Regions from separate parts of the Devosia sp. T2-14 genome, predicted to be linked through region 4. Evidence: predicted binding sites of a transcription regulator. Region 4 holds the regulator's gene; each other region holds the start of a gene.

Region 1 (5,315 bases), 1.7 Mb from region 4:
GGCGTTGCTTGGCTTTCTCGCAACAATTGCATTGGCGCGCTACATACTGTCGCGCGCTGTCTCGTCGCGCGGTGCTCCATTATGATTAGCGATATAGCCATCTACGCAGGTTGCGTTTTGTTGCTGGCGGGAGCCATCTTCAGCTTGGTCGCAGCGATAGGTGTCCTGCGATTACCTGATCTCTACACGCGTATGCATGCTGCTTCCAAAGCAGGAGCTGTCGGTGGCGGCCTTATACTGATCTCGGTTGCTGTGATGAGCTTCGATTTTGGTGTGGCGTTGCGGGCAATAGTAGGCTTTTGCTTCCTGTTGCTGACTACTCCAGTGGCTGCCCATCTACTTGCAAGAGCAAGTTATCGCACCAGTGGTCAATCACCAGCGGTACTGGTCGAGGATGAACTAAAGTCTAAAAGAAGCCAAAATGAGGTAGCATAGCTACTTTTGTTGGTATCATGTTAATCGTGGCGCGTTGGGTTGCGGAATGCATTGAACAGCCATAGGAATACTTCATGGCTGTGACTGCCCTCGTCGCGGCCCAATAAAAATAACGAAAGGTTGAATTATGAGTGACACCGCCGGCGCGGCGAACGGTTACGAGCACGACCTGATCGAGCTCAGCACCGAAATCGTCTCCGCCTATGTGAGCCATAATGCCGTGAGCCCGACTGATCTGCCCAAGCTGATCACCGACGTTCATGGGGCTCTGCGCGCATTGCAGACCAACGAGGTTCCTGTTCCTGTCGAGGAACTGAAGCCAGCGGTCCCGATCCGTAAATCTGTTGCTGCCGACTACATCATCTGCCTCGAAGACGGCAAGAAGTTCAAGTCGTTGAAGCGGCACCTGCGCACGCACTACAATCTCTCGCCGGAAGAATACCGCGAGAAGTGGGGTCTGCCCGCTGATTACCCGATGGTTGCTCCGAGCTATTCGGCAACCCGCTCGAAGTTGGCCAAGGACAACGGTCTGGGCCGCAAGGCCGCCTAAGCCCGGTTTAGGCAGCAAGCCACCGCCACGACACGCCGCGCCTGCGGGCCCCGGCGATTACGAACCTTCAAACGGCCGCTCCCAAGAGCGGCCGTTTGAATTTGTGTATGGACTTATCCCCGTCTGGCATTGCACGTCACAGTATGTAGGAATTAATTCCTTATTGTGACGAGGCAAGACCATGCACGACCCTCATTCTCACGCTATCCCCGGCCTCAGCCCGGGTTGGTCAAGTCCGGCGCAGCGCGATTGCGATGGCGTCATCGCGCTCGTTGCGCGTGAGAAAAACGTGCCGATACGGCTTCTTATCCACAAGTCCCGCAGCCGCCTGCCGACCGCCCGGGCGCGCCAGCTGGCTATGTACCTCTCCCATGTCGTGCTGGGCCGCAGCCTCAGGGAAATCGGCGAGGCCTTCGGCCGCGATAGGACAACTGTCTCATATGCCTGCGGCCTCATCGAAGACATGCGCGACGATCCCCGCTTTGACGAAGAGGTCTGCCTGCTCGAGCGCGAGATCGAGGCCAGTATGCAGGCCCGGCGGGAGGAGCGCGATCATGACGCTTAGAATTGGTGGCGATGATGCTGTCCTGGCGCGACTCGCCGCGAATCGCGAAGCCGATGGTCAGGCCTTCCTCGCGCCGCATCACCTGGCTGCGGCCGAGCGACTCGAACGCCTGATCCTGCGCTCGCAAGTCGCCCAGCGTGTGACCATGTCCTACGACCCAACGCGGGTTGGCGGCAGCCGCGGCGCCTTCAATGGCGTGGAAACTGCGAGCGACAGTGCGGCCGCTGCCCGCCAGACGCTCAACCGCCTCGCCACAATGCTCCCGGCGGATTGCTGGGGCGTGCTGTTCGACGTGTGCGGTTTCGGCAAAGGCCTGCAGGTGATCGAGCTGGAGCGGCGCTGGCCGCGGCGCAGCGCCAAGCTGGTGCTGCGCATCGGCCTCGAGCAACTGGCGGTGACATTCGGATTGTCACCCCCTGCGACAGGCAATGAGCGCGGTCACGCGCGCAACTGGCTCGACAGTCGCTTGCCGCTGATCGTGCGGGACGAAGGGGAGGCTAGCTGAGGGCTTTGCCCTCGGCGCGGATGCGGTTGACCATGGCCACAAGGCCGTTGGACCGCTGCATGCCCAGATGCTCGCTCATGCCCAGCTTCCTGAACCATTCCAGTGCATCGGTTTGGGCGATTTCGGCCGCGGGCCGGCCCGAATAGAGCGCGATCAGAACCGCGACGAGACCCTTGGTGATGATTGCATCAGACTGGCCACGGAAGCTCAGAATGGCCGTATCGCCCGATCGGTCCGGGCTGGACACCAGCCAGACATTGGAGACGCAGCCCTTGACCTTGTTGTCGGCGGTCTTGTCGGCTTCTTCCATCGCAGGCAGCGCCTGCCCAAGCTCGATGAGATAGTTCAGCCGATCCTCCCAGTCGTCCAGGAAGGATAGGTTTTCTGCAATGTCCTGAAAGGCCTGTGGTTCGCTCATGAGGCCTATTTAGTCAAAGCGGCCCGGCATTACCAGTGCCTCAACCCGAAGGGAGGCGGAGCTGGGCCCGCAGGGGGCGGGCCCAGTAGAAATTACTGAACGAGCGTCAGGTTCGTAGCCGAAATCTTGCCGTCACGGCCGGTCTCAAGCTCGAAGGTCACCTTGTCGTTCTCATACAGGCCCTGCAGGCCCGAACGCTCGACGGCGGAGATATGCACAAACGCGTCCTTGTCGCCATTGTCTGGCTGGATAAAGCCGAAGCCCTTGGTCGCGTTGAAGAATTTGACGGTACCGTTGAAGGTTGCCATTTTGAAGTCCTTAAGTAGCCCGTAGCGCAAGCAAGCGAGCGTTGCCCTACGACACATGCCGCAGGGGTAAAACCGTTTGCAGGAAAAGAGAGGGGAGCCAAACCGGGACTTGCGTCAGGCGGGCAGCCATCGATGGCTGTAAAACGTGCACCCTCTATGACCTACAATTGTGTTGGAGGAAAGGCCTAACCTTTCGCGCCAGCACGCGGCCTGGGAGAGAGCAGCGCTTTCATCCCCCTGTCGTAAACCCGTCACCCAAGTGTCAATCACCGTTGTTAGGCACGCCGGGCTCGCTCTGAGACGAGCCGGCAGGAGCCTCCTGTCGATACTTCCCGTACGCAGGAGAGAACCCATGGTTCGCCACGCATTTGCAACCGGCCTCGCGGCCATGACTGTCGCCCTGACCTCGAGCATCGCGCTTGCCCAGACCGAAGTGACCTGGTGGCACGCCATGGGTGGCGAGCTTGGCACCAAGCTCGAAGAAATCGCTACCAAGTTCAACGCCAGCCAGTCCGACTATGTCGTGACGCCGGTGTTCAAGGGCTCCTATGCTGAAACCCTGACCGCCGCGATCGCCGCCTTCCGCGCCAATGAACAGCCCGCCATCGTGCAGGTCTTCGAAGTCGGCACCGGCACCATGATGGCCGCCAAGGGCGCCGTCTATCCGGTGCACCAGCTGATGGCCGACACCAACCAGCCTTGGGATCCCTCGGGCTTTCTCGCTCCGGTGACCGGCTATTATTCGGACACCGAAGGCAACATCCTGTCGATGCCGTTCAATTCCTCGACCCCGATCATGTACTACAACAAGGACGTGTTCGAGAAAGCCGGTCTGGATCGCGACGTCGCTCCCAAGACCTGGGCTGAAGTCGAAGCCTTCTCCAAAAAGATCGTTGAGTCGGGCGCTGCTGCCTGCGGTTTCACCACCGGCTGGGTGAGCTGGATCCAGACCGAAAACCTCTCGGCCATCCACGATCTGCCCTATGGCACGCTGCAGAACGGCTTCGGCGGCCTCGCCACCGAATTCACCTTCAATGGCGAAACCCAGGCTCGTCACTGGGACAATCTCGCCAAGTGGGGCCAGGAAGGCCTGTTCAAGTATGGTGGCCCCGCTGGCGGCGCCGATGCTCCCCCGCTGTTCTACACCGGCGAATGCGCCATCTACATGAACTCCTCGGCCTCGCGCGCCGGCGTTGTCGCCAATGCGAGCGGCTTCGAAGTGGGCTTCGCTCCGCTCCCCTACTATGACGACGTGATTGCCGAGCCGAAGAACTCGATCATCGGCGGCGCGACGCTGTGGGTGCTCAATGGCAAGTCGCCGGAAGTCTATGCCGGTGCTGCCGAGTTCTTCACCTTCCTCAGCGCTCCGGAAGTCCAGGCCGACTGGCACCAGTTCACCGGCTACCTGCCGATCACCAATGCCGCCTTCGAACTGGGCACCGAGCAGGGCTACTACGCTGCCAATGCTGGTTCCGATATCGCCATCGGCCAGATCACCCGCGGCACGCCTTCGGATAACTCCAAGGGCATCCGCTTCGGCAACCTGACCCAGGTCCGCGACGCCATCGACCAGGAATTCGAAGCTGTCCTCGGTGGCACCAAGACCGGCCAGCAGGGCCTGGATGCAGCCGTCGAGCGCGGCAATGTCATCTTGCGCGAATTCGAAGCCGCCAATCAGTAACGACCACGTTTTGGGGCCCGGACCTTTGCGTCCGGGCCTTGTCTCGTCCGCGCGCCGCCGGCGCGCCCAGGATGCCCAATGCAGACAAAGCGCACGATCTTTCCGAACAAATGGCTGCCCTACGCCCTTTTGGCGCCGCAGCTCATCATCACGCTGATCTTTTTCATCTGGCCAGCCCTGCAGGCGGCCAAGTCCTCATTCGAGCGCGAAGATCCGTTCGGGTTCAAAACCACCTTCATCTGGTTCGGCAATTACTCCAAGCTCCTCGCCGACCCGATGTATCTCAACTCGCTCTGGCGCACGCTGATCTTTGCCGTGCTGGTGACGCTGATCGCCATGGGCGTGTCGCTGATCCTGGCCGTTGCCGTCAATCGGCTGCTGCGCGCGGGCCGCATCTATACGACGCTCCTGGTGTGGCCCTATGCCGTCGCGCCCGTCGTTGCCGGCATCCTGTGGTGGTTCATGTTCAACCCCTCCATCGGCATCCTGTCCTACCTGCTCGGGCAGCTGGGGATCACCTGGAACCACCGGGTCAATCCCGATCAGGCCATGATCCTCATCGTGCTCGCCGCGAGCTGGAAGCAGATTTCCTACAACTTCCTGTTCTTCCTGGCCGGCCTGCAGTCGGTCCCGGCCTCGCTGTCCGAAGCGGCCGCCATTGATGGGGCGGGGCCCTTCAAGCGGTTCTGGACCATTGTCGTGCCGCTCCTGTCGCCGACGACCTTCTTCCTGCTGATCGTCAACATCAACTACGCCATGTTCGACACGTTCGGCGTCATCGATGCCACCACCTCGGGCGGCCCGGCGCAGTCGACCAACCTGCTGGTCTACAAGGTTTATGCCGACGGCTTCC
Region 2 (5,315 bases), 1.7 Mb from region 4:
GTGGTCGAAATCTCAAGGCGATCGTCGGCGCCAAAGGTTGCGGTCATGCTACCGTCGGCATTCGGCGTCAGCCAATCAATCGTGGCGCCCTCGGGATATTGCCCGCGGCTGGACCACTGCGCGGTGACCACGCCATCGTCGCCGAAGCGCAGGCGCGGCTGCGCGCGCCAGGAGAACCAGTCCTGCAGGTAGATCGCGGCGCGATCCCATTTACCATTCTGCAGAGCCGGCCCGACATTGAAGAAGAACCAGGCAAAAACCAGGTAGAGCACGGTGACGGCAAGGCCGGCCACCAGACCCCAGCGCTTGAAGAAGCTTTGGTGAAACACTTCGGGGTATTTGGTTTCCAGACGTTTGCGCTCGGCAATGGAAATGCTCATCACGCCGCTCCCCGGCCCAGTTCGAAGGATTGATTGCCCACCAGGCGGCGGCGAAGCCAGCCGGAGAACTGGTCGATGGCGATAATGGTCACCAACAGCAGAATGATGATCGCATAGGTCTTGGCGGCATGGTCGCGGCCGATGGACAGGCGAAACACTTCGCCAATGCCACCGCCGCCCACCGCGCCGATAATGGTCGAGGCGCGCACGTTGATCTCAAGCCGCAACAGGGCGTAGCTGACGAAGTTGGGCATCACTTGCGGCACGATGGCGAAGCGCACGCGCTCGAGCCAGGTCGCCCCCACCGAGCGCAGCCCTTCCTCGGGCTTCATGTCGGCATTCTCGACCACTTCGAAGAACAGTTTGCCCAAGGCGCCGATCGTATGCAGCGACACGGCCGCAATGGCGGCGATCGGGCCGATGGAGAGCACCGCCGTCAGAAGACCTGCGATGACGATTTCGGGGAAGGCGCGCATCACTTCCATGACGCGGCGCACAAACCAGCGCACGGCGCCCGCGCCGACCAGATTGGTGGCTGCGAAGAAGCACAGCACGAAAGCCAGAGAGCCACCGATGATCGTGGAGACGATGGCGATATTGACCGTAATTACAAGCTGATAGACGAAATGCGGAATATAGAAGCTGCCGCCGATATAGTGCCGGTCAGAGGTGTAATCGAACTTCTGCGAGCCATCGTAATAGGGTGACTCCAGATCGAACATCGCGCGGAAGATCTCCAGCGGATCGTTCGGAACGAAGTTCTTGAGGAAGTCGAACATGTAGGGGAGGCGTTCAAAGAACTTCCCCGAATTGGCGGCATTGGCATAGTTCATGGCCAGCACCAGCGCGACCAGCACGCCCAGAACGATCAGGATGCTATAGACCCGCCGGATCAACACCTGACTGCGATAGTGCTGCAGCAGTGTCGCCGAAGCGGGCGACAAGTCTGGCGTGTGGGAGATGTCGGCCATGGGCAACGTCTTTCCGAACTCTCGGTATCACCCCTGCCGTGAGCCGGGATGACACCGGGGGAAGTTGCGGTGGTTCGTGGCCACCGCAACCGCTGGGTTGATTAACCGCCGATCACCGACTTACGGGCGTCGATGATGGTCTGGTAGAAGGCCTGGTTGGCCGGGACGAAATCGACATAGCCACCAGCGGTGAAGCTGTCGAAGCACTCGAAATCAGCGGCTGGCAGGCCGACGAAGAAGTCGGTGACCTTCTGTTTCATTTCGGCGCTGAGCTTGTTGGAGACCATCAGCGGGCCGTTCGGGATCAGCGGCGACTGCCAGACCTCGACCAGGTCGTCCATGTCGAGCAGGCCCTTGTCGACCATGATGCGCAGGTTGCCCGAGGTGTAGCCCTCGGAGAATTCGCCAGCGCCCGAACCGAAGGTGGTGCCAACATCCCAGGTGCCATCAAGCACGCCCAGGACGAGGTTCTCGTGGCCGCCGCCAAAGCCGGTTTCGCCGTAGAATTCAGCGATCGGCGCGCCGATATCGGTCGGCAGCGAAACGTTGGGAACGAGGTAGCCCGAGGTGGAGTCCGGATCAGCAAAACCCAGCTTCTTGCCCTTGGTGCTGGCCAGATCGGTGATGCCGCTATCAGCGCGCGCGACCATGATCGAGTGGTAGCCGGTCGAGCCGTCCTGCTGCTTGGTGGTCAGAACCGGGTCAACGGCTTCCGGGTCGGCAAGGTAGATCGAGGCATAGGACGAAGCGCCCATGATGGCGATGTCGATGGTGCCGCCCAGCAGGCCCTGGATGACGCCGTTATAGTCCGGCGAGGGGAAGAACTGGACTTCGGACACGCCGGTCGCGGCCTTCAGCGGCTCGGCGACGCATTCGGAGCGGCGGATCTGGTCGGATTCATTCTCGCCACCATCCAGGCCGATGCGCAGAACGGTGACGTCCTGGGCGAAGGCAACGGTCGACATCGAAAGGGCCACGGAGGCCAGCAGGAGCTTACGGATCGCGAACATGGAGAACTTCCTTTTGAGACGCGGGTTGTGTCGGCATGCCGGGCGTGGCCGGCAGCGCAACGCGGTTATTGCGCCGGGGTAGCGGCTGCAGATTTGAGGGTGAGCGGGGCGATCGAGGTCGAGGTCATTGCCTCGGAGAAGGCTTCCTTGAGCCCGTCGGCGCCGTAGATGGTGCGGGCCACATCGGTGGTCAGCTCGTCGGGAGTGCCGTCGAACACCACCTTGCCGGCAGCCATGCCGACGATGCGGGTGCAATAAGCGCGCGCCGTATCGAGCGTGTGCAGATTGGTGATGACGGTGATGCCCTCGGCATTGATGTCGCGCAGGCTGTCCATGACGATCTGCGCATTGCGCGGATCAAGGCTGGCGATCGGCTCGTCGGCGAGGATGACTTTGGGGCCCTGCATCAGGGCACGGGCGATGGCCACGCGCTGCTGCTGGCCGCCCGAAAGGGTCTGCGCCCACTGCAGGGCGGTCGGGGCGATATCGAGGCGCTCAAGGGCCTTGAGCGCCTCCAACTGCTCGGTGGGCGAGAATACCTGTATCAGGTTGAGCACCGGATTGCGGCCATTGAGACGGCCGAGCATCACGTTGGTGATCACATCGAGCCGGGGCACCAGGTTGAACTGCTGGAAGATCATCGCGCAGTCGCGCTGCCAGTTGCGCAGGGCGGCGCCGCGCAGCTCGGAGGTGCGGACACCCTCGTATTCGATATAGCCGGACGAGACGTCGGCCAACCGGTTGATCATGCGCAGCAGGGTCGACTTGCCGGCGCCCGAGCGCCCGATGATCCCGACCATCTGGCCTTGCGGGATTTCCAGATTGACGTCGCTGACAGCGAGCTTGTCGCCGAAGCGTCGCGAAACATTGGAGATCTTCAGCATCCGGCGCCCTCGCCTATTGAACTGGGCGCAGACCTAGGGGGACGACATAACGCCCGCGTGTAGGTTCAATGACGATTGCATGACGATGCACAGAGGGGGATGCGGGCCGAGCGCCTAAAAACAAAAAGCCCCCGGATCAGGTCCGGGGGCTCCAGGGGCCACAGTGGCACACCTCATGGTTCGAGGCTCGCGAAAGGCTCGCACCACGAGGGCGTGGCAGGGCCTAGCCGTCATACTTCTCCAGAAACGCCTCGATCCCCAAGGTCCGGAAATCCGGCAGGGCCTGGTGCAACCGGTCGTGGCTCCAGTCCCACCATTTCATCGCATCCAGCCGCCCGGCGACATCGTCGGAAAACCGCTGCTTAATCGTCCGCGCCGGGACGCCCACCGCAATGGCGAAATCCGCCACGTCCTTGGTCACCACCGCATTGGAGCCGATGATGGCGCCGCTGCCGATGGTCACGCCCGGCATCACCACCGCCCCATGCCCGATCCAGGTATCGTGGCCGATTTTGATCCCCTGCCCGGCGCGCCAGTCAAAGAACTCCTGGTCGTCCTCTTCGCCGTCGAAATACCAGGCCGAGCGATAGGTGAAGTGATGGAGCGAGGCGCGCTCCATCGGGTGCATGCTGGCATAGATGCGCACATGGCTGGCGATATTGGCGAATTTGCCGATGTCGGCATAGGCGATCTGGGTGTTCTCGACGCAGTAGGAATAGTCCCCAAGCGTCGAGCGCGACACCGTGCTGCCCGCGCCCACCTCGGTAAACCGGCCCAGGGTGGAGCCGGTCACGTTGGCCGTGGGGTGGATATATGGCTTCTCGCCAAGCCGGGTCATGCCGCCACCCGGGGGGCAAAACTGGTCACGTCGACGATCCGATCGGCCACGGCGTTGCGCACGTCCTCGTCGTGGAAAATGCCCAGCAACGCTACGCCGGCCGCCTTCTTCTCGCCGATCATCGCCACCACCACCGCGCGGTTGGTCGCGTCGAGCGAGGCCGTCGGCTCATCGAGCAGCAGCACGGGGTGATCGGTGATGAAGCCGCGCGCAATGTTGACGCGCTGCTGCTCGCCGCCCGAGAACGTCGCCGGCGGCAGGCTCCACAGGCGTTCCGGCAGGTTAAGCCGTGCCAGCAGATCGCGCGCCCGCTGCTGGGCTTCGGTCTTGTCAACGCCACGGATCACCAGCGGTTCGGCGACCACATCGAGTGCCGAAACGCGCGGAACGGTGCGCAGGAACTGGCTGACATAGCCGATCGTGTCGCGGCGCAGCGTCAGCACAGTGCGCGGCGCGGCCGTGGCCAAGTCGGTCGCCACCCCGTGGTGGTTGAGCACGATAGCCCCGGCATCGACGCCGTAATTACCGTAGACCATCTTGAGGATCGAGCTCTTGCCCGCCCCCGATGGCCCGCCCAGCACGACACATTCGCCGGGCTGGACGTCGAAATTCACATTCTCCACCACCGGCAACACCACGCCGTCGCGCAGATGCATGGTGAAGGTCTTGGCGAGGTTTTGGACTGATAGGGCGGTCATGATTGGACTCCATGCGAGCGAAAGAGACCCCCACCCTTGATCCCTCCCCACAAGGGGGAGGGAGACGATGGGGCAACGTTCCGTGGCACAATCTCGTCATCGCGCCGAATAGGCTTCCCTCCCCCCTGTGGAGAGGGAGTGAGGGTGGGGGCATGGGTGAACACCGGCTTCACACCTGCAAAATCGAGCTGACCAGCAGCTGCGTATAAGGCTCGCGGGGATCGTCGAGCACGCGGTCGGTGAGGCCGGCTTCGATCACCCGCCCATCCTTCATCACCATCATGCGATGGCTAAGGAGCCGGGCCACGGCGAGGTCGTGGGTCACGACGATCGCCGCCAGGCCCAGTTCGCCGACCAGTCCGCGCAGCAGATCGAGCAGGCGCGCCTGCACCGATACGTCGAGGCCGCCGGTCGGCTCGTCCATGAACACCAGCCGTGGGCCGGTGACGAGATTGCGGGCAATCTGCAGGCGCTGGCGCATGCCGCCGGAGAATGAGCGCGGCTGGTCGTCGATGCGGTCGGAAGCGATTTCCA
Region 3 (5,315 bases), 250 kb from region 4:
CCTTCTTGCGGCCGGCCTTCTCGAATTCGATGCTGAGCTTGTTGCCCTCGATATCGGTAATCGCGCCATAGCCGAACTTGAGATGGAATACGCGCTCCCCAACGGAGAAGGCGGAGCGGTCATTGCCGAGATCAACGGAGCGGGCGACGAGGTCGCCCTCGATCGTCAGCGGGCCACCGCTCTTGCGACTGGCCTGCTGGGCGCGTGCGCGTTGCCAGCCGGGAGTCTCATAGACGCTTTCGAACGGGTCTGCCTTGTTGAAGCGGCTCGCCGCGCCACCGCCACCACCGCCATACCCGTAGCCGCCATAGGCAGAACCGGTGTCCTTGACCTCGACCACGTCGGGGGGCAGCTCATCGACGAAGCGCGAGGGAAGCGCGGATTGCCAGAGACCGTGAATGCGTCGGTTTTGCGCGAAGGAGAGTTTAACGCGCTTGCGGCCTCGGGTGATGCCGACATAGGCAAGGCGGCGCTCTTCTTCGAGGCCGGAGCGACCGCTCTCATCCATGGTGCGCTGGCTCGGGAACAGGCCTTCTTCCCAACCAGGCAGGAAAACCGTGTTGAACTCCAGCCCCTTGGCAGAGTGCAGCGTCATGATCGAAACCGCGTCATCGGCCTCGGCCGTGTCGCGGTCCATCACCAGCGAGATGTGTTCCAGGAACCCGCCCAGCGTTTCGAACTCTTCCATCGAGCGGACGAGTTCCTTGAGGTTTTCCAGCCGCCCCGGCGAATCCGGAGACTTGTCGGCCTGCCACATGGCCGTGTAGCCGCTCTCGTCGAGGATCTGCTCGGCGAGTTCGAAGTGGGGGATGGTTTCCAGCCGCGACGACCAGTAATCGAACTGGCCGACCAGCTCCCGCAGCGTGGTGCGCTGCTTGGGCTTGAGCTCCTCGGTTTCGAGCAGCAAGCGCGTTGCGGCGAGCAGGGACACGTTTTCCTGGCGAGAGGCGTCGTGCAACACCTTGATCGTTGTATCGCCGAGCCCGCGCTTGGGCGTGTTGACGATCCGCTCGAAGCTGAGCGCGTCCGACGGGTTCGAGACGACGCGCAGATAGGCAATGGCGTCGCGAACCTCTTTGCGATCGTAGAATTTGGGGCCGCCGATGACGCGGTAGTTCAGGCCCAGGGTAATGAACCGCTCTTCGAACTCGCGCATCTGGAACGAGGCGCGGACGAGAATTGCCATCGAGTTCAGGCTATCGCCCTGACGATGAAACTGCTCGATTTCCTCGCCAATGGTTCGGGCTTCCTCTTCGGAGTCCCAAACCTGAGTGACCGAAATTGGCTCACCCTTTTCGCCGACATCGGTCTGCAACGTCTTGCCCAGGCGGCCTTCATTGAAGGCGATCAGGGTGGAGGCGGCCTTGAGGATGTTGGCGGTGGAGCGATAGTTGCGCTCCAGCTTGATGACCTTGGCGCCGGGAAAGTCCTTTTCGAAGCGCAGTATGTTGTCCACCTCGGCGCCGCGCCAGCCGTAGATCGACTGGTCGTCGTCGCCAACGACGCAAATATTGGCCTGGCTGGCGGGCTTGCCCTGGGCGAGCAGGCGTAGCCACAGATATTGGGCGACGTTGCTGTCCTGGTATTCGTCCACCAGCATGTATTTGAACTTGCGATGATATTCCGCCAGTACATCCGGGTTCTCGCGGAACAGGCGGATGCATTCGAGTAGCAGATCGCCGAAATCGGCGGCGTTGAGAACCTTGAGGCGTGCCTGGTAGTCGGCATAGAGCTTGGCGCCGCGCCCATTGGCATAAGAGCCGCTATCGGCGGGCGACACGTCCTTGGGCAACAGACCCCGGTTCTTCCAGGTGTCCATCATTCCGGCGAACTGCTTGGCTGGCCAGCGCTTTTCGTCGATATTCTCGGCATCAAGCAGCTGCTTGATCAAGCGAACCTGGTCGTCTGTGTCGAGAATGGTGAAATCGGGGCGCAGGCCGACCAGCTCGGCGTGGCGGCGCAGCAGACGTGCCCCGATGGAGTGGAAGGTGCCAAGCCATGGCATGCCCTCGATATCGGCGCCGACAAGCTGGCCGATACGTTCCTTCATCTCGCGGGCGGCCTTGTTGGTGAAGGTCACCGACAGGATTTCCGACGGCCAGGCCCGCTTGGTCGTTATGATATGCGCAATGCGGGTGGTCAGAACGCGCGTCTTGCCCGTGCCTGCGCCGGCCAGCACCAGCAAGGGGCCATCGATCGACAGCACGGCGTCGCGCTGTTCCTCATTGAGGCCGCGCAGGTAATCCGGCGCTTGCTGCTGCCGGGCAAACTGGCTGGTGATCGGCCCGGGGGACGGGCGGTCGAGTGGGTGGGCTTCACCGGGCATTGAGGGCCTTTCCATCGCAGCGTGCCGGGGCGGGCTGACGCAGCGCGGGCATTGACGAATCTTATTTTGTTCTCGTTTGCAATATAGGCGCGAGCAGGGCCGGTGTATAGAACACGAGCCGTCATCGAAGCGTCACGCTGGCGTCATGGGACTGTCTCGCGCCGTGCCTATGGAGGGCCCATCCAAACAGGGGCTTCTCCATGCTTTCACGCAAATCCTTGGCCACGCTGACTGCCGCGCTGCTGGCAACGACCGGTTCGGTCGCCGCTGCCGAGACCTTCAACCGTATCGCCAGCTTCCCCGTTGAACTCAACAATCCGGAGGCCGAAGCGACTTCATCGGAAATCATCACGGCAACCGATGACGGCATGACGCTGATCTATTCGGACAGCCCGGCCGGTGGCATTGGCTTTGTCGACATCACCGATCCCAAGGCGCCCAAGCCCGCCGGGTTCATGGACATGGAGGGTGAACCGACCTCCGTCACCGTCATCGGCGGCAAGGCCTATGTGGCCGTCAATACGTCCGAGAGCTTCGTCGCGCCGTCCGGCAAGCTGGTGGTTGTCGATATCGCCACACGCACCATCGATGGCAGCTTCGACCTCGGCGGCCAGCCGGATTCGATTGCCCACAACAAGGACAACACCATCCTTGCCATCGCCATCGAAAACGAGCGCGATGAAGAGATCAACGACGGTGCCATCCCCCAGGCGCCATCGGGTTTCCTCACCATCGTGACGCTGCAAGACGGTGTCGTTACCGCCGAAGGCATCAAGAAGGTCGAGCTGACCGGCCTCTCTGCCATCGCTCCGGAAGATGCTGAAGCTGAATTCGTCGATTTCAACGACGCTGACGAAATTGCAGTGACGCTGCAGGAAAACAATTACGTCGTCATCGTCGACGCCAAGACCGCCACTGTCACCGGCGGCTTTGAAGCCGGTTCAGTCAGCATCGAGGGCGTTGATACCAAGAAGGATGGCCGCATCGACTTTACCGGTTCGATGACCGACGTTCCGCGTGAGCCCGACGCTGTGAAGTGGCTTGATGGGGATCGCCTGGTTGTTGCCAATGAAGGCGACTGGAACGGTGGTTCGCGCGGCTTCACCATTTTTGGCCGCGACGGCACCGTGTTGTTCGACTCCGGCAATGCACTCGATGTCCATGCAGCCCAGCTTGGCCATTATCCCGACGCGCGCAACAAGAAGGGCGTCGAGCCGGAAGGGCTGGAAGTCGCAACCTTTGGCGATAACCAGTACATCTTCATTGCCGAGGAGCGCTCTTCGCTCATCGCAATCTACAAGGACACCGGCGCCGAGCCCGAATTCGTCCAGGCCATTCCGTCGGGCATTTCGCCCGAGGGCCTCGTCGCAATCCCTGCACGCAACCTGCTGGCAACCGCCAATGAAGTTGACCTGCGTGCCGATGGCGGCGTTGGCTCCCATGTGATGGTCTATGAGCTGGCCGAAGGCGAAGCCGCCTATCCCCAGCTGGTGTCTGATCTGGATGCCGACGGCCACCCGATCGGCTGGGCTGCCATTTCGGGCGCCGTTGCCGACGCCGAAAAGCCCGGCATTCTCTATGCTGTCAGCGATAGCGTACACTCGGCCGCACCGGCGATCTACACGATCGACGCGACTGCCCAGCCCGCTCGCATAGTCGCCAAGACCGTCATCACCCGCGGTGGCGACGCAGCCCAGAAGCTCGATCTTGAAGGCATTGCGCTCGATGGAAAGGGTGGCTTCTGGCTGGCCTCGGAAGGCGATAGCGCCAAGCTGACCCCGCACGCCCTCTATAATGTCGATGCCAAGGGCAAGATCCTCAGCGAAGTGGCGTTCCCTGCGAGCCTGCTCGCCAACGACACCCGCTTTGGCGCCGAAGGCGTCACCGTGACCGGCTCCGGCGATGACCTGACGCTGTGGGTCGCGATCCAGCGTGAATGGCGCGATGATCCGAAGGGGCAGGTCAAGCTGCTCAGCTACAAGCCGGCGAGCAAGGAATGGGGCGCTGTCCGCTACCCGCTCGAAACCCCCGACGAAGGCGCCTGGGTCGGTCTCAGCGAAATCGTGGCTCATGGCGACTACGTCTATGCCGTTGAACGCGACAACCAGATCGGCGCAAAGGCCCAGCTCAAGGCCCTCTACCGCGTGCCGGCAGCCGAAATGGTCGCGGCTCCGCTCGATGGCGAACTGCCCCTGGTCAGCAAGGAACTGGTTCGCGACTTTGTTCCCGATCTCAAAACACTCAATGGCTACGTGGTCGACAAGGTCGAGAGCTTTGCGATCGATGCGGCAGGCAATGGCTTCGTGATCACCGACAATGACGGCGTCGCCGATAGCTCGGGCGAGACCCTGTTCTGGACGATCGGCGCGCTGTGATCGCCTGCAATCAAACTGCACTTGCGGCCGGGTCCAGTACCCGGCCGCATCGTATTTGGGAGAGTAATGACCACAGTGTGAGCAGCGGGCCTGTGTCCTGCCGTGTATTGGGGCAGGGGCGGGCTTGCGCGGGACGCGCGCTTGCCTAAACTCTGCCGCAGAAAATCAGGTGACTACGCGCAGTGCTGAACCGCATCTATATCATCGTCGGCATGCTGGCGATCATCGTCCTGGCTAGCGCCTTCATCGCGCCTCACTTCATCCGCTGGAGCGACTATCGCGCCCGCATGGAGGAGCTTGCGACCAGCGTATTGGGAACGCCGGTGACGGTGCGCGGTGACATCGAGTTCACCCTGCTGCCCCAGCCCAAGCTGCATTTCGAGAATGTGCTGGTGGGTTCGCCAGAAGAGCCTGCGGCGACGGTCGACAGCGTCGAGGCCGAATTCTCGCTGATGGATTTCCTGCGCGACAACTACAACATGACGCGCCTGGTGCTGCGCGGCCCGGTGGTGGATTTCACAATCGACGAAAGCGGCTTCTTCGGCAGCGGTGTGACCCTGGCCGGCGGCGCGAGCGGGGTGAGCCTGGCGCAAGCCAATATCGTCGACGCCACC
Region 4 (5,315 bases):
GGCAGGGCGCAGGTGACGCTGGATGGCGCGGTGTTCGACCTGGCGCCACCCGCCACGGTGATCGTGCCGGCACTGACGGTGCATGCCTATGCCTTCAGCGATGACATTGAGGGCGTGGTGCTGACCATGATGGCGCGCGATGTTCGGGCGACGGGCATGGACGCGCCGCGGCCGGGGGTGATCCTGGGGACTGGGGCGGTTACCGAGGCGATCGCCGCGCTGATCGCCGAGGCGGACCGGCCGGGCGAGGGACATGGGGTGGCGATGCGGGCGCTGCTGACGCTGCTGGTGGTGGCGATCAGCCGGGCGCGGCAGGACGAGGGGCAGGCGGTGGGCGAGGCCCATGACCGGGGCGCGCGGCACGCGCAGGCCTTCCGTGATCTCGTCGACGAGCGTTATCGCCAGACCCGCTCGGTGCAGGACTATGCGCAGGCCCTGGGCATCAGCCCGACCCATCTCAACCGGGTGAGCCGGCAGGTGCTGGGCACTTCGGCGCTGGCGGTGATCGAGCGGCGGGTGGCCCTCGAAGCGCGGCGGCAGCTGATGTTTTCGACGATGACGATCAAGCAGATCGGCGCCGAACTGGGCTATGACGATCCCGCCTATTTCACGCGGGTGCTCAAGCGCATGCTGGGCGTGTCGCCGGGGCTTTATCGCCAGCAAATGCAAGGCCATAGCGGTGGCGCGGAGCGAAATGAGCCTTAAGGCCTGCTTGCCAATCGGGGGGCGCAGACCTAGACAGGTTGGGTAGAGAAGGAAGCCATATGTCTGATCGTCCGTCTGTGCTGGCGCCATTCCGGCATGAGACATTCCGGATGCTGTGGTTCGCGACGCTGGTGTCGAACCTGGGCGGACTGGTGCAGTCGGTGGGCGCCGGCTGGATGATGACCACGCTGACCGACTCGCACAACATGATTGCCCTGGTCCAGGCATCGACGACCCTTCCGATTTTCGTCTTCTCCCTCGCCTCGGGCGCGCTGGCCGATAATTTCGACCGCCGCACCATCATGCTGATCGCCCAGATCGGGCTGATGGTAGTTTCGGTGTCGCTGGCGGCGATGGCGTTCCTGGGGATGCTCAATCCCTGGCTGCTGCTGAGCTTCACATTCCTGATCGGCTGCGGCACGGCGCTGTTCAACCCGTCCTGGCAGGCCTCGATGGGCGATATCGTGCCGCGCTCGGACCTGGCGGGGGCGGTGACGCTCAATGCCATGGGCTTCAACATGATGCGCAGCGTCGGCCCGGCCGTGGGCGGGGCCATCGTGGCGCTGGCGGGAGCAGCGGCGGCCTTTGCGGTCAATGCGGTGTCCTACCTGCCTCTGATCTATTCGCTGTGGCGCTGGAAGCCGGTGCGGCCGATCAATGTGCTGCCCCGCGAGCGGTTTGGCAGCGCGATGTGGGCCGGCATCCGTTACGTGTCGCTGTCGCCCAACCTGACCACCGTGCTGCTGCGCGGCTTCCTGTTCGGCTTTGCAGCGGTGGCGGTGCTGGCGCTGCTGCCATCGGCGGCGAACGAATTCATGGGCGGCGGGGCGCTGGTCTATGGCACGCTGCTGGGTTGTTTCGGGCTCGGCGCAATTGGCGGGGCCTTCGTCAATGCGCGGGTCCGCGAGCGGTTCAGCAACGAGGTGATCGTGCGGCTGGCCTGCATCGGCTTTGCACTGAGCTGCGTTGGCCTGGGGTTGAGCCGGGACGTGCTGCTCAGCCATTTCGTGCTGATCCCGGCCGGCATGTCGTGGGTTTTGGCGTTCTCGCTGTTCAACGTCTCCATCCAGCTGTCGTCACCGCGCTGGGTGGTGGGACGCGCCCTGTCGCTGCACCAGACCGCAGTGTTTGGCGGGCAGGCGGCGGGCAGCTGGATCTGGGGCCTCAATGCGGATTGGATCGGGCTGGAATGGACCTTTGCGGCGGCGGGCGTGGTGCTGCTGCTGTGTGCGCTGCTGGGCTTCAAGCTGCCGCTGCCGCAGTTCAACTCGCGCGACCTCAACCCGCTCAATACGTTCAACGAGCCGATCCTCAAGCTCGACCTGCGGGCCCGCAGCGGTCCGATCATGGTGATGATCGACTACATCGTCGATCAGAATGATATTCCGAAATTCCTTGAACTGATGGCGGCCCGGCGGCGCATTCGCATCCGCGACGGGGCCCGGCAGTGGGGACTGTTGCGCGATCTCGAACATCCCGAAATCTGGACCGAGACCTATCATGTGCCGACCTGGATCGACTATGTCCGGCACAATATGCGCCGCACCAAGGCCGATGCCGAGAACAGCGAACAGCTGCGCGCCCTGCATCGTGGCACCGAGCCGCCGCGCGTGCATCGGATGATCGAGCGGCAGACCGTGTCCCTGCGGGACGACATGCCGCTGGTGGATTCCGGGGACGTTTAGGGGGCGGGTCGTCTAGCTCCGGGGCTGCCCACGGACTTGATCCGTGGGCCTTTTTCGACGCCTGCGGTGACTGGGAGGGGCCCGCGGATCAAGTCCGCGGGCAGCGCTGGTGGTTGTTTGAGTACATGGTGTCACGCCCTCGTGGTTCGAGGCTCGCGAAGGGCTCGCGCCTCACCATGAGGGCTACTGGGTAGGGGGCGGGTGGTCCCGCCAAAGCCTTACGCGAGTTGAGCAAATCGCTCGTCGAAGGCGTAGCCGGCGCCGCGGACGGTGCGGATGGGGTCGGCATCTTTGCCGCGGTTGATGGCGCGGCGGAGGCGGCCGATGTGGACGTCGACGGTGCGTTCGTCGACATAGACATCGTTGCCCCAGACGCCATCGAGCAGCTGCTCGCGCGAATAGACGCGGCCGGGGTGGCGCATCAAATATTCGAGCAGGCGGTATTCGGTGGGGCCCAGATGTACGTCGCGGGTGGCGCGGCGCACGCGGTGGGTGGTGCGGTCGAGTTCGAGATCGCCGACCTTGAGGGCCGCCGTCACCAGGTTGGGATTGGCGCGGCGCAGCAATGCATGGATGCGGGCGATCAGCTCGGGGACCGAGAAGGGCTTGACGATATAGTCGTCGGCGCCGGTCGAGAGGCCGCGGACGCGCTCTTCCTCTTCGCCGCGGGCGGTCAACATGATGATCGGCACGCGGGCGGTTTCCTCGCGGGCGCGCAGGCGCCGGCACAGCTCGATGCCGGAGATTTCGGGCAGCATCCAATCGAGCAGGATCAGATCGGGGAGTTTTTCCTGGATGGCGTGCTGGGCCTCGTCGCCGGTTTCGGCGGTGACCACGCGGAAGCCTTCGGCTTCCAGGTTGTAGCGCAGCAGGATGGCGATATCGCCTTCGTCTTCGACCACAAGAATGGTGGCGGGCATGGGGTGGCTCCCCTTTGTGGGTTCAACACCGGTTTCGGTGTTTGTGGCCCACCCCTCCCGGCCTCCCCCTGGCAGGGGGAGGGGCAGGGCGGTGGGTATGGAGGCAGAAAGTACCGGCGGGGTGACGCGGCCCCGCTGGGTGCTTAGGCCTTGATCTGGGTGCGCTGGAGTTCCTGCACATCGGTGGTCAGCTGCTTGCCGGTCTGCAGGTAATAGGCGCGCTCGGCGATGTTGGTCGCGTGGTCGCCAATGCGTTCCAGGCTCTTGGCGCAGAACAGCAGCTGGGTGCAGGGGGTGATGTTGCGCGGGTCTTCCATCATGTAGGTCAGCAGCTCGCGGAACAGCGAGGTGTGCATGGCATCGACTTCGTCGTCGCGGTTGCAGACCTCGATGGCCCCGGCGGAGTCGCGGCGGGCATAGGCATCGAGCGCGTCCTTGACCTGGCGCAGCACCAGGGCGGTCATGTTCTTGACGCCGTTATAGAAAGTGGGCTGCAGGTTGAGGCCTTCGAGCTTGAGCGAGCGGCGGGCCAACTGCTTGGCCATGTCGCCCACGCGCTCGAGATCGGCAGCGACGTGGATGGCGGTGATGATCGAACGCAGGTCCGAAGCCATGGGCTGGCGGCGGGCGATCATGGAGACGGCCATGTCGTCGATGCGGCGCTGCATGTCGTCGATCTGCTGATCGGCGATGATGGTGAGGTCGGCCAGTTCGCGATCGAGCTTGAGCAGGGCCTTGGTGCCATTTTCGATGGCGACTTCGACTTGACCGCCCATTTCGGCGATCATCTGGGCGAGGGCAACGAGCTCGTCGCTATAGGCGGTGACGATATGGTCTTTACCGATATTGGGCATCTGAATTCCTCTAACCGATACGGCCCATGATGTAGTCCTGGGTCTGCTTGTTGACCGGGTTGGTGAAGATGTCTTCGGTGACGCCTTCCTCGATCAGATTGCCCAGGTGGAAGAAGGCCGTCTTCTGGCTGACGCGCGCGGCCTGCTGCATCGAATGGGTCACGATGACGATGGTGTAGTTTTCGCGCAGTTCATCGATCAGTTCTTCGATGATGGCGGTGGCGATGGGGTCGAGGGCCGAGCAGGGCTCGTCCATCAGGATGACTTCGGGGCCAACGGCAATGGCGCGCGCAATGCACAGGCGCTGCTGCTGGCCGCCCGACAGGCCGGTCCCGGGTTCGTTGAGGCGATCCTTCACTTCCTCGAACAGGCCCGCCTTGCGGAGCGAGGAGACGACGATCTCGTCGAGGTCGGTCTTGGAGCGTGCCAGGCCGTGGATCTTGGGGCCATAGGCGACGTTATCGTAGATCGACTTGGGGAAGGGATTGGGCTTCTGGAACACCATGCCGATGCGGGCGCGCAGTTCCACCACGTCCAGGTTGGGATCGTAGATGTCCTCGCCATCGAGCTTGATGGTGCCGCCGACGCGGGCGCCCTCGATGGTGTCGTTCATGCGGTTGATGCAGCGCAGGAACGTGGACTTGCCGCAGCCCGACGGGCCGATGAACGAGGTCACCGCGCGGTCGGGGATATCGATCGAAATGCCGTGCAGGGCCTGCTTGGTGCCGTAGTGAACGGTGACGTCGCGGGTGGACAGGCGGATCGGGCGCTCGAGGGCGTCGGTGGGGTTCATTGCGGTGTTCACGCTTTGCTGGGTCATCTTAACCTTGCCGGCGAGCATATCCATTTTGGCTAAGTCCTTCTATGCGCGCTTTTCGAGGCGCGTCCGCAGGAAGATTGCGATGGCGTTGAGCAGGATCATGAAGCCCAGCAGCACGATGATGGCGGCGGAGGTGCGGGCCTCGAAGAAATTGCGGTTTTCATTGCCCTGCCAGAGGAAGATCTGGACGGGCAGGGCGGTCGCCTGATCGAGCGGGGTGGCCGGGACCGAGGCGACGAAGGCGTTCATGCCGATGAGCAGGAGCGGTGCCGTTTCGCCCATGGCCTGCGCCACGCCGATGATGGTGGCGGTGAGGATGGACGGGAAGGTA

The links. Region 4 encodes PhoB, which activates phosphate uptake and scavenging genes when phosphate is short. Its sites were predicted from a motif close to TGTCATNNANCTGTCAT; they were not measured.
Region 1: ugpB (sn-glycerol-3-phosphate ABC transporter substrate-binding protein UgpB) is a predicted target of PhoB. The motif match lies at 3,020-3,036, and genes of this name have one in related genera.
Region 2: phnC (phosphonate ABC transporter ATP-binding protein) is a predicted target of PhoB. The motif match lies at 3,314-3,330, and genes of this name have one in related genera.
Region 3: ACZ5WT_RS19055 (esterase-like activity of phytase family protein) is a predicted target of PhoB. The motif match lies at 2,446-2,462, and genes of this name have one in related genera.

The regions. Positions count from the first base shown of each region.
Region 1 covers NZ_AP027921.1:2,437,079-2,442,393, forward strand. The annotation lists gene ACZ5WT_RS12005 (cation:proton antiporter) at 1-85, shown strand, start outside; gene mnhG (monovalent cation/H(+) antiporter subunit G) at 82-435, shown strand; gene ACZ5WT_RS12015 (Ros/MucR family transcriptional regulator) at 563-985, shown strand; gene ACZ5WT_RS12020 (helix-turn-helix domain-containing protein) at 1,167-1,550, shown strand; gene ACZ5WT_RS12025 (DUF6456 domain-containing protein) at 1,540-2,055, shown strand; gene ACZ5WT_RS12030 (SufE family protein) at 2,048-2,473, opposite strand; gene ACZ5WT_RS12035 (cold-shock protein) at 2,566-2,781, opposite strand; gene ugpB (sn-glycerol-3-phosphate ABC transporter substrate-binding protein UgpB) at 3,134-4,462, shown strand; gene ugpA (sn-glycerol-3-phosphate ABC transporter permease UgpA) at 4,541-5,315, shown strand, end outside.
Region 2 covers NZ_AP027921.1:2,355,969-2,361,283, reverse strand. The annotation lists gene phnE (phosphonate ABC transporter, permease protein PhnE) at 1-380, opposite strand, end outside; gene phnE (phosphonate ABC transporter, permease protein PhnE) at 380-1,351, opposite strand; gene phnD (phosphonate ABC transporter substrate-binding protein) at 1,453-2,361, opposite strand; gene phnC (phosphonate ABC transporter ATP-binding protein) at 2,427-3,245, opposite strand; gene ACZ5WT_RS11625 (DapH/DapD/GlmU-related protein) at 3,469-4,083, opposite strand; gene phnL (phosphonate C-P lyase system protein PhnL) at 4,080-4,784, opposite strand; gene phnK (phosphonate C-P lyase system protein PhnK) at 4,951-5,315, opposite strand, start outside.
Region 3 covers NZ_AP027921.1:3,857,052-3,862,366, reverse strand. The annotation lists gene ACZ5WT_RS19060 (ATP-dependent helicase) at 1-2,341, opposite strand, end outside; gene ACZ5WT_RS19055 (esterase-like activity of phytase family protein) at 2,527-4,701, shown strand; gene ACZ5WT_RS19050 (AsmA family protein) at 4,884-5,315, shown strand, end outside.
Region 4 covers NZ_AP027921.1:239,016-244,330, reverse strand. The annotation lists gene ACZ5WT_RS01220 (helix-turn-helix domain-containing protein) at 1-705, shown strand, start outside; gene ACZ5WT_RS01215 (MFS transporter) at 765-2,390, shown strand; gene phoB (phosphate regulon transcriptional regulator PhoB) at 2,609-3,310, opposite strand; gene phoU (phosphate signaling complex protein PhoU) at 3,454-4,164, opposite strand; gene pstB (phosphate ABC transporter ATP-binding protein PstB) at 4,175-4,957, opposite strand; gene pstA (phosphate ABC transporter permease PstA) at 5,027-5,315, opposite strand, start outside.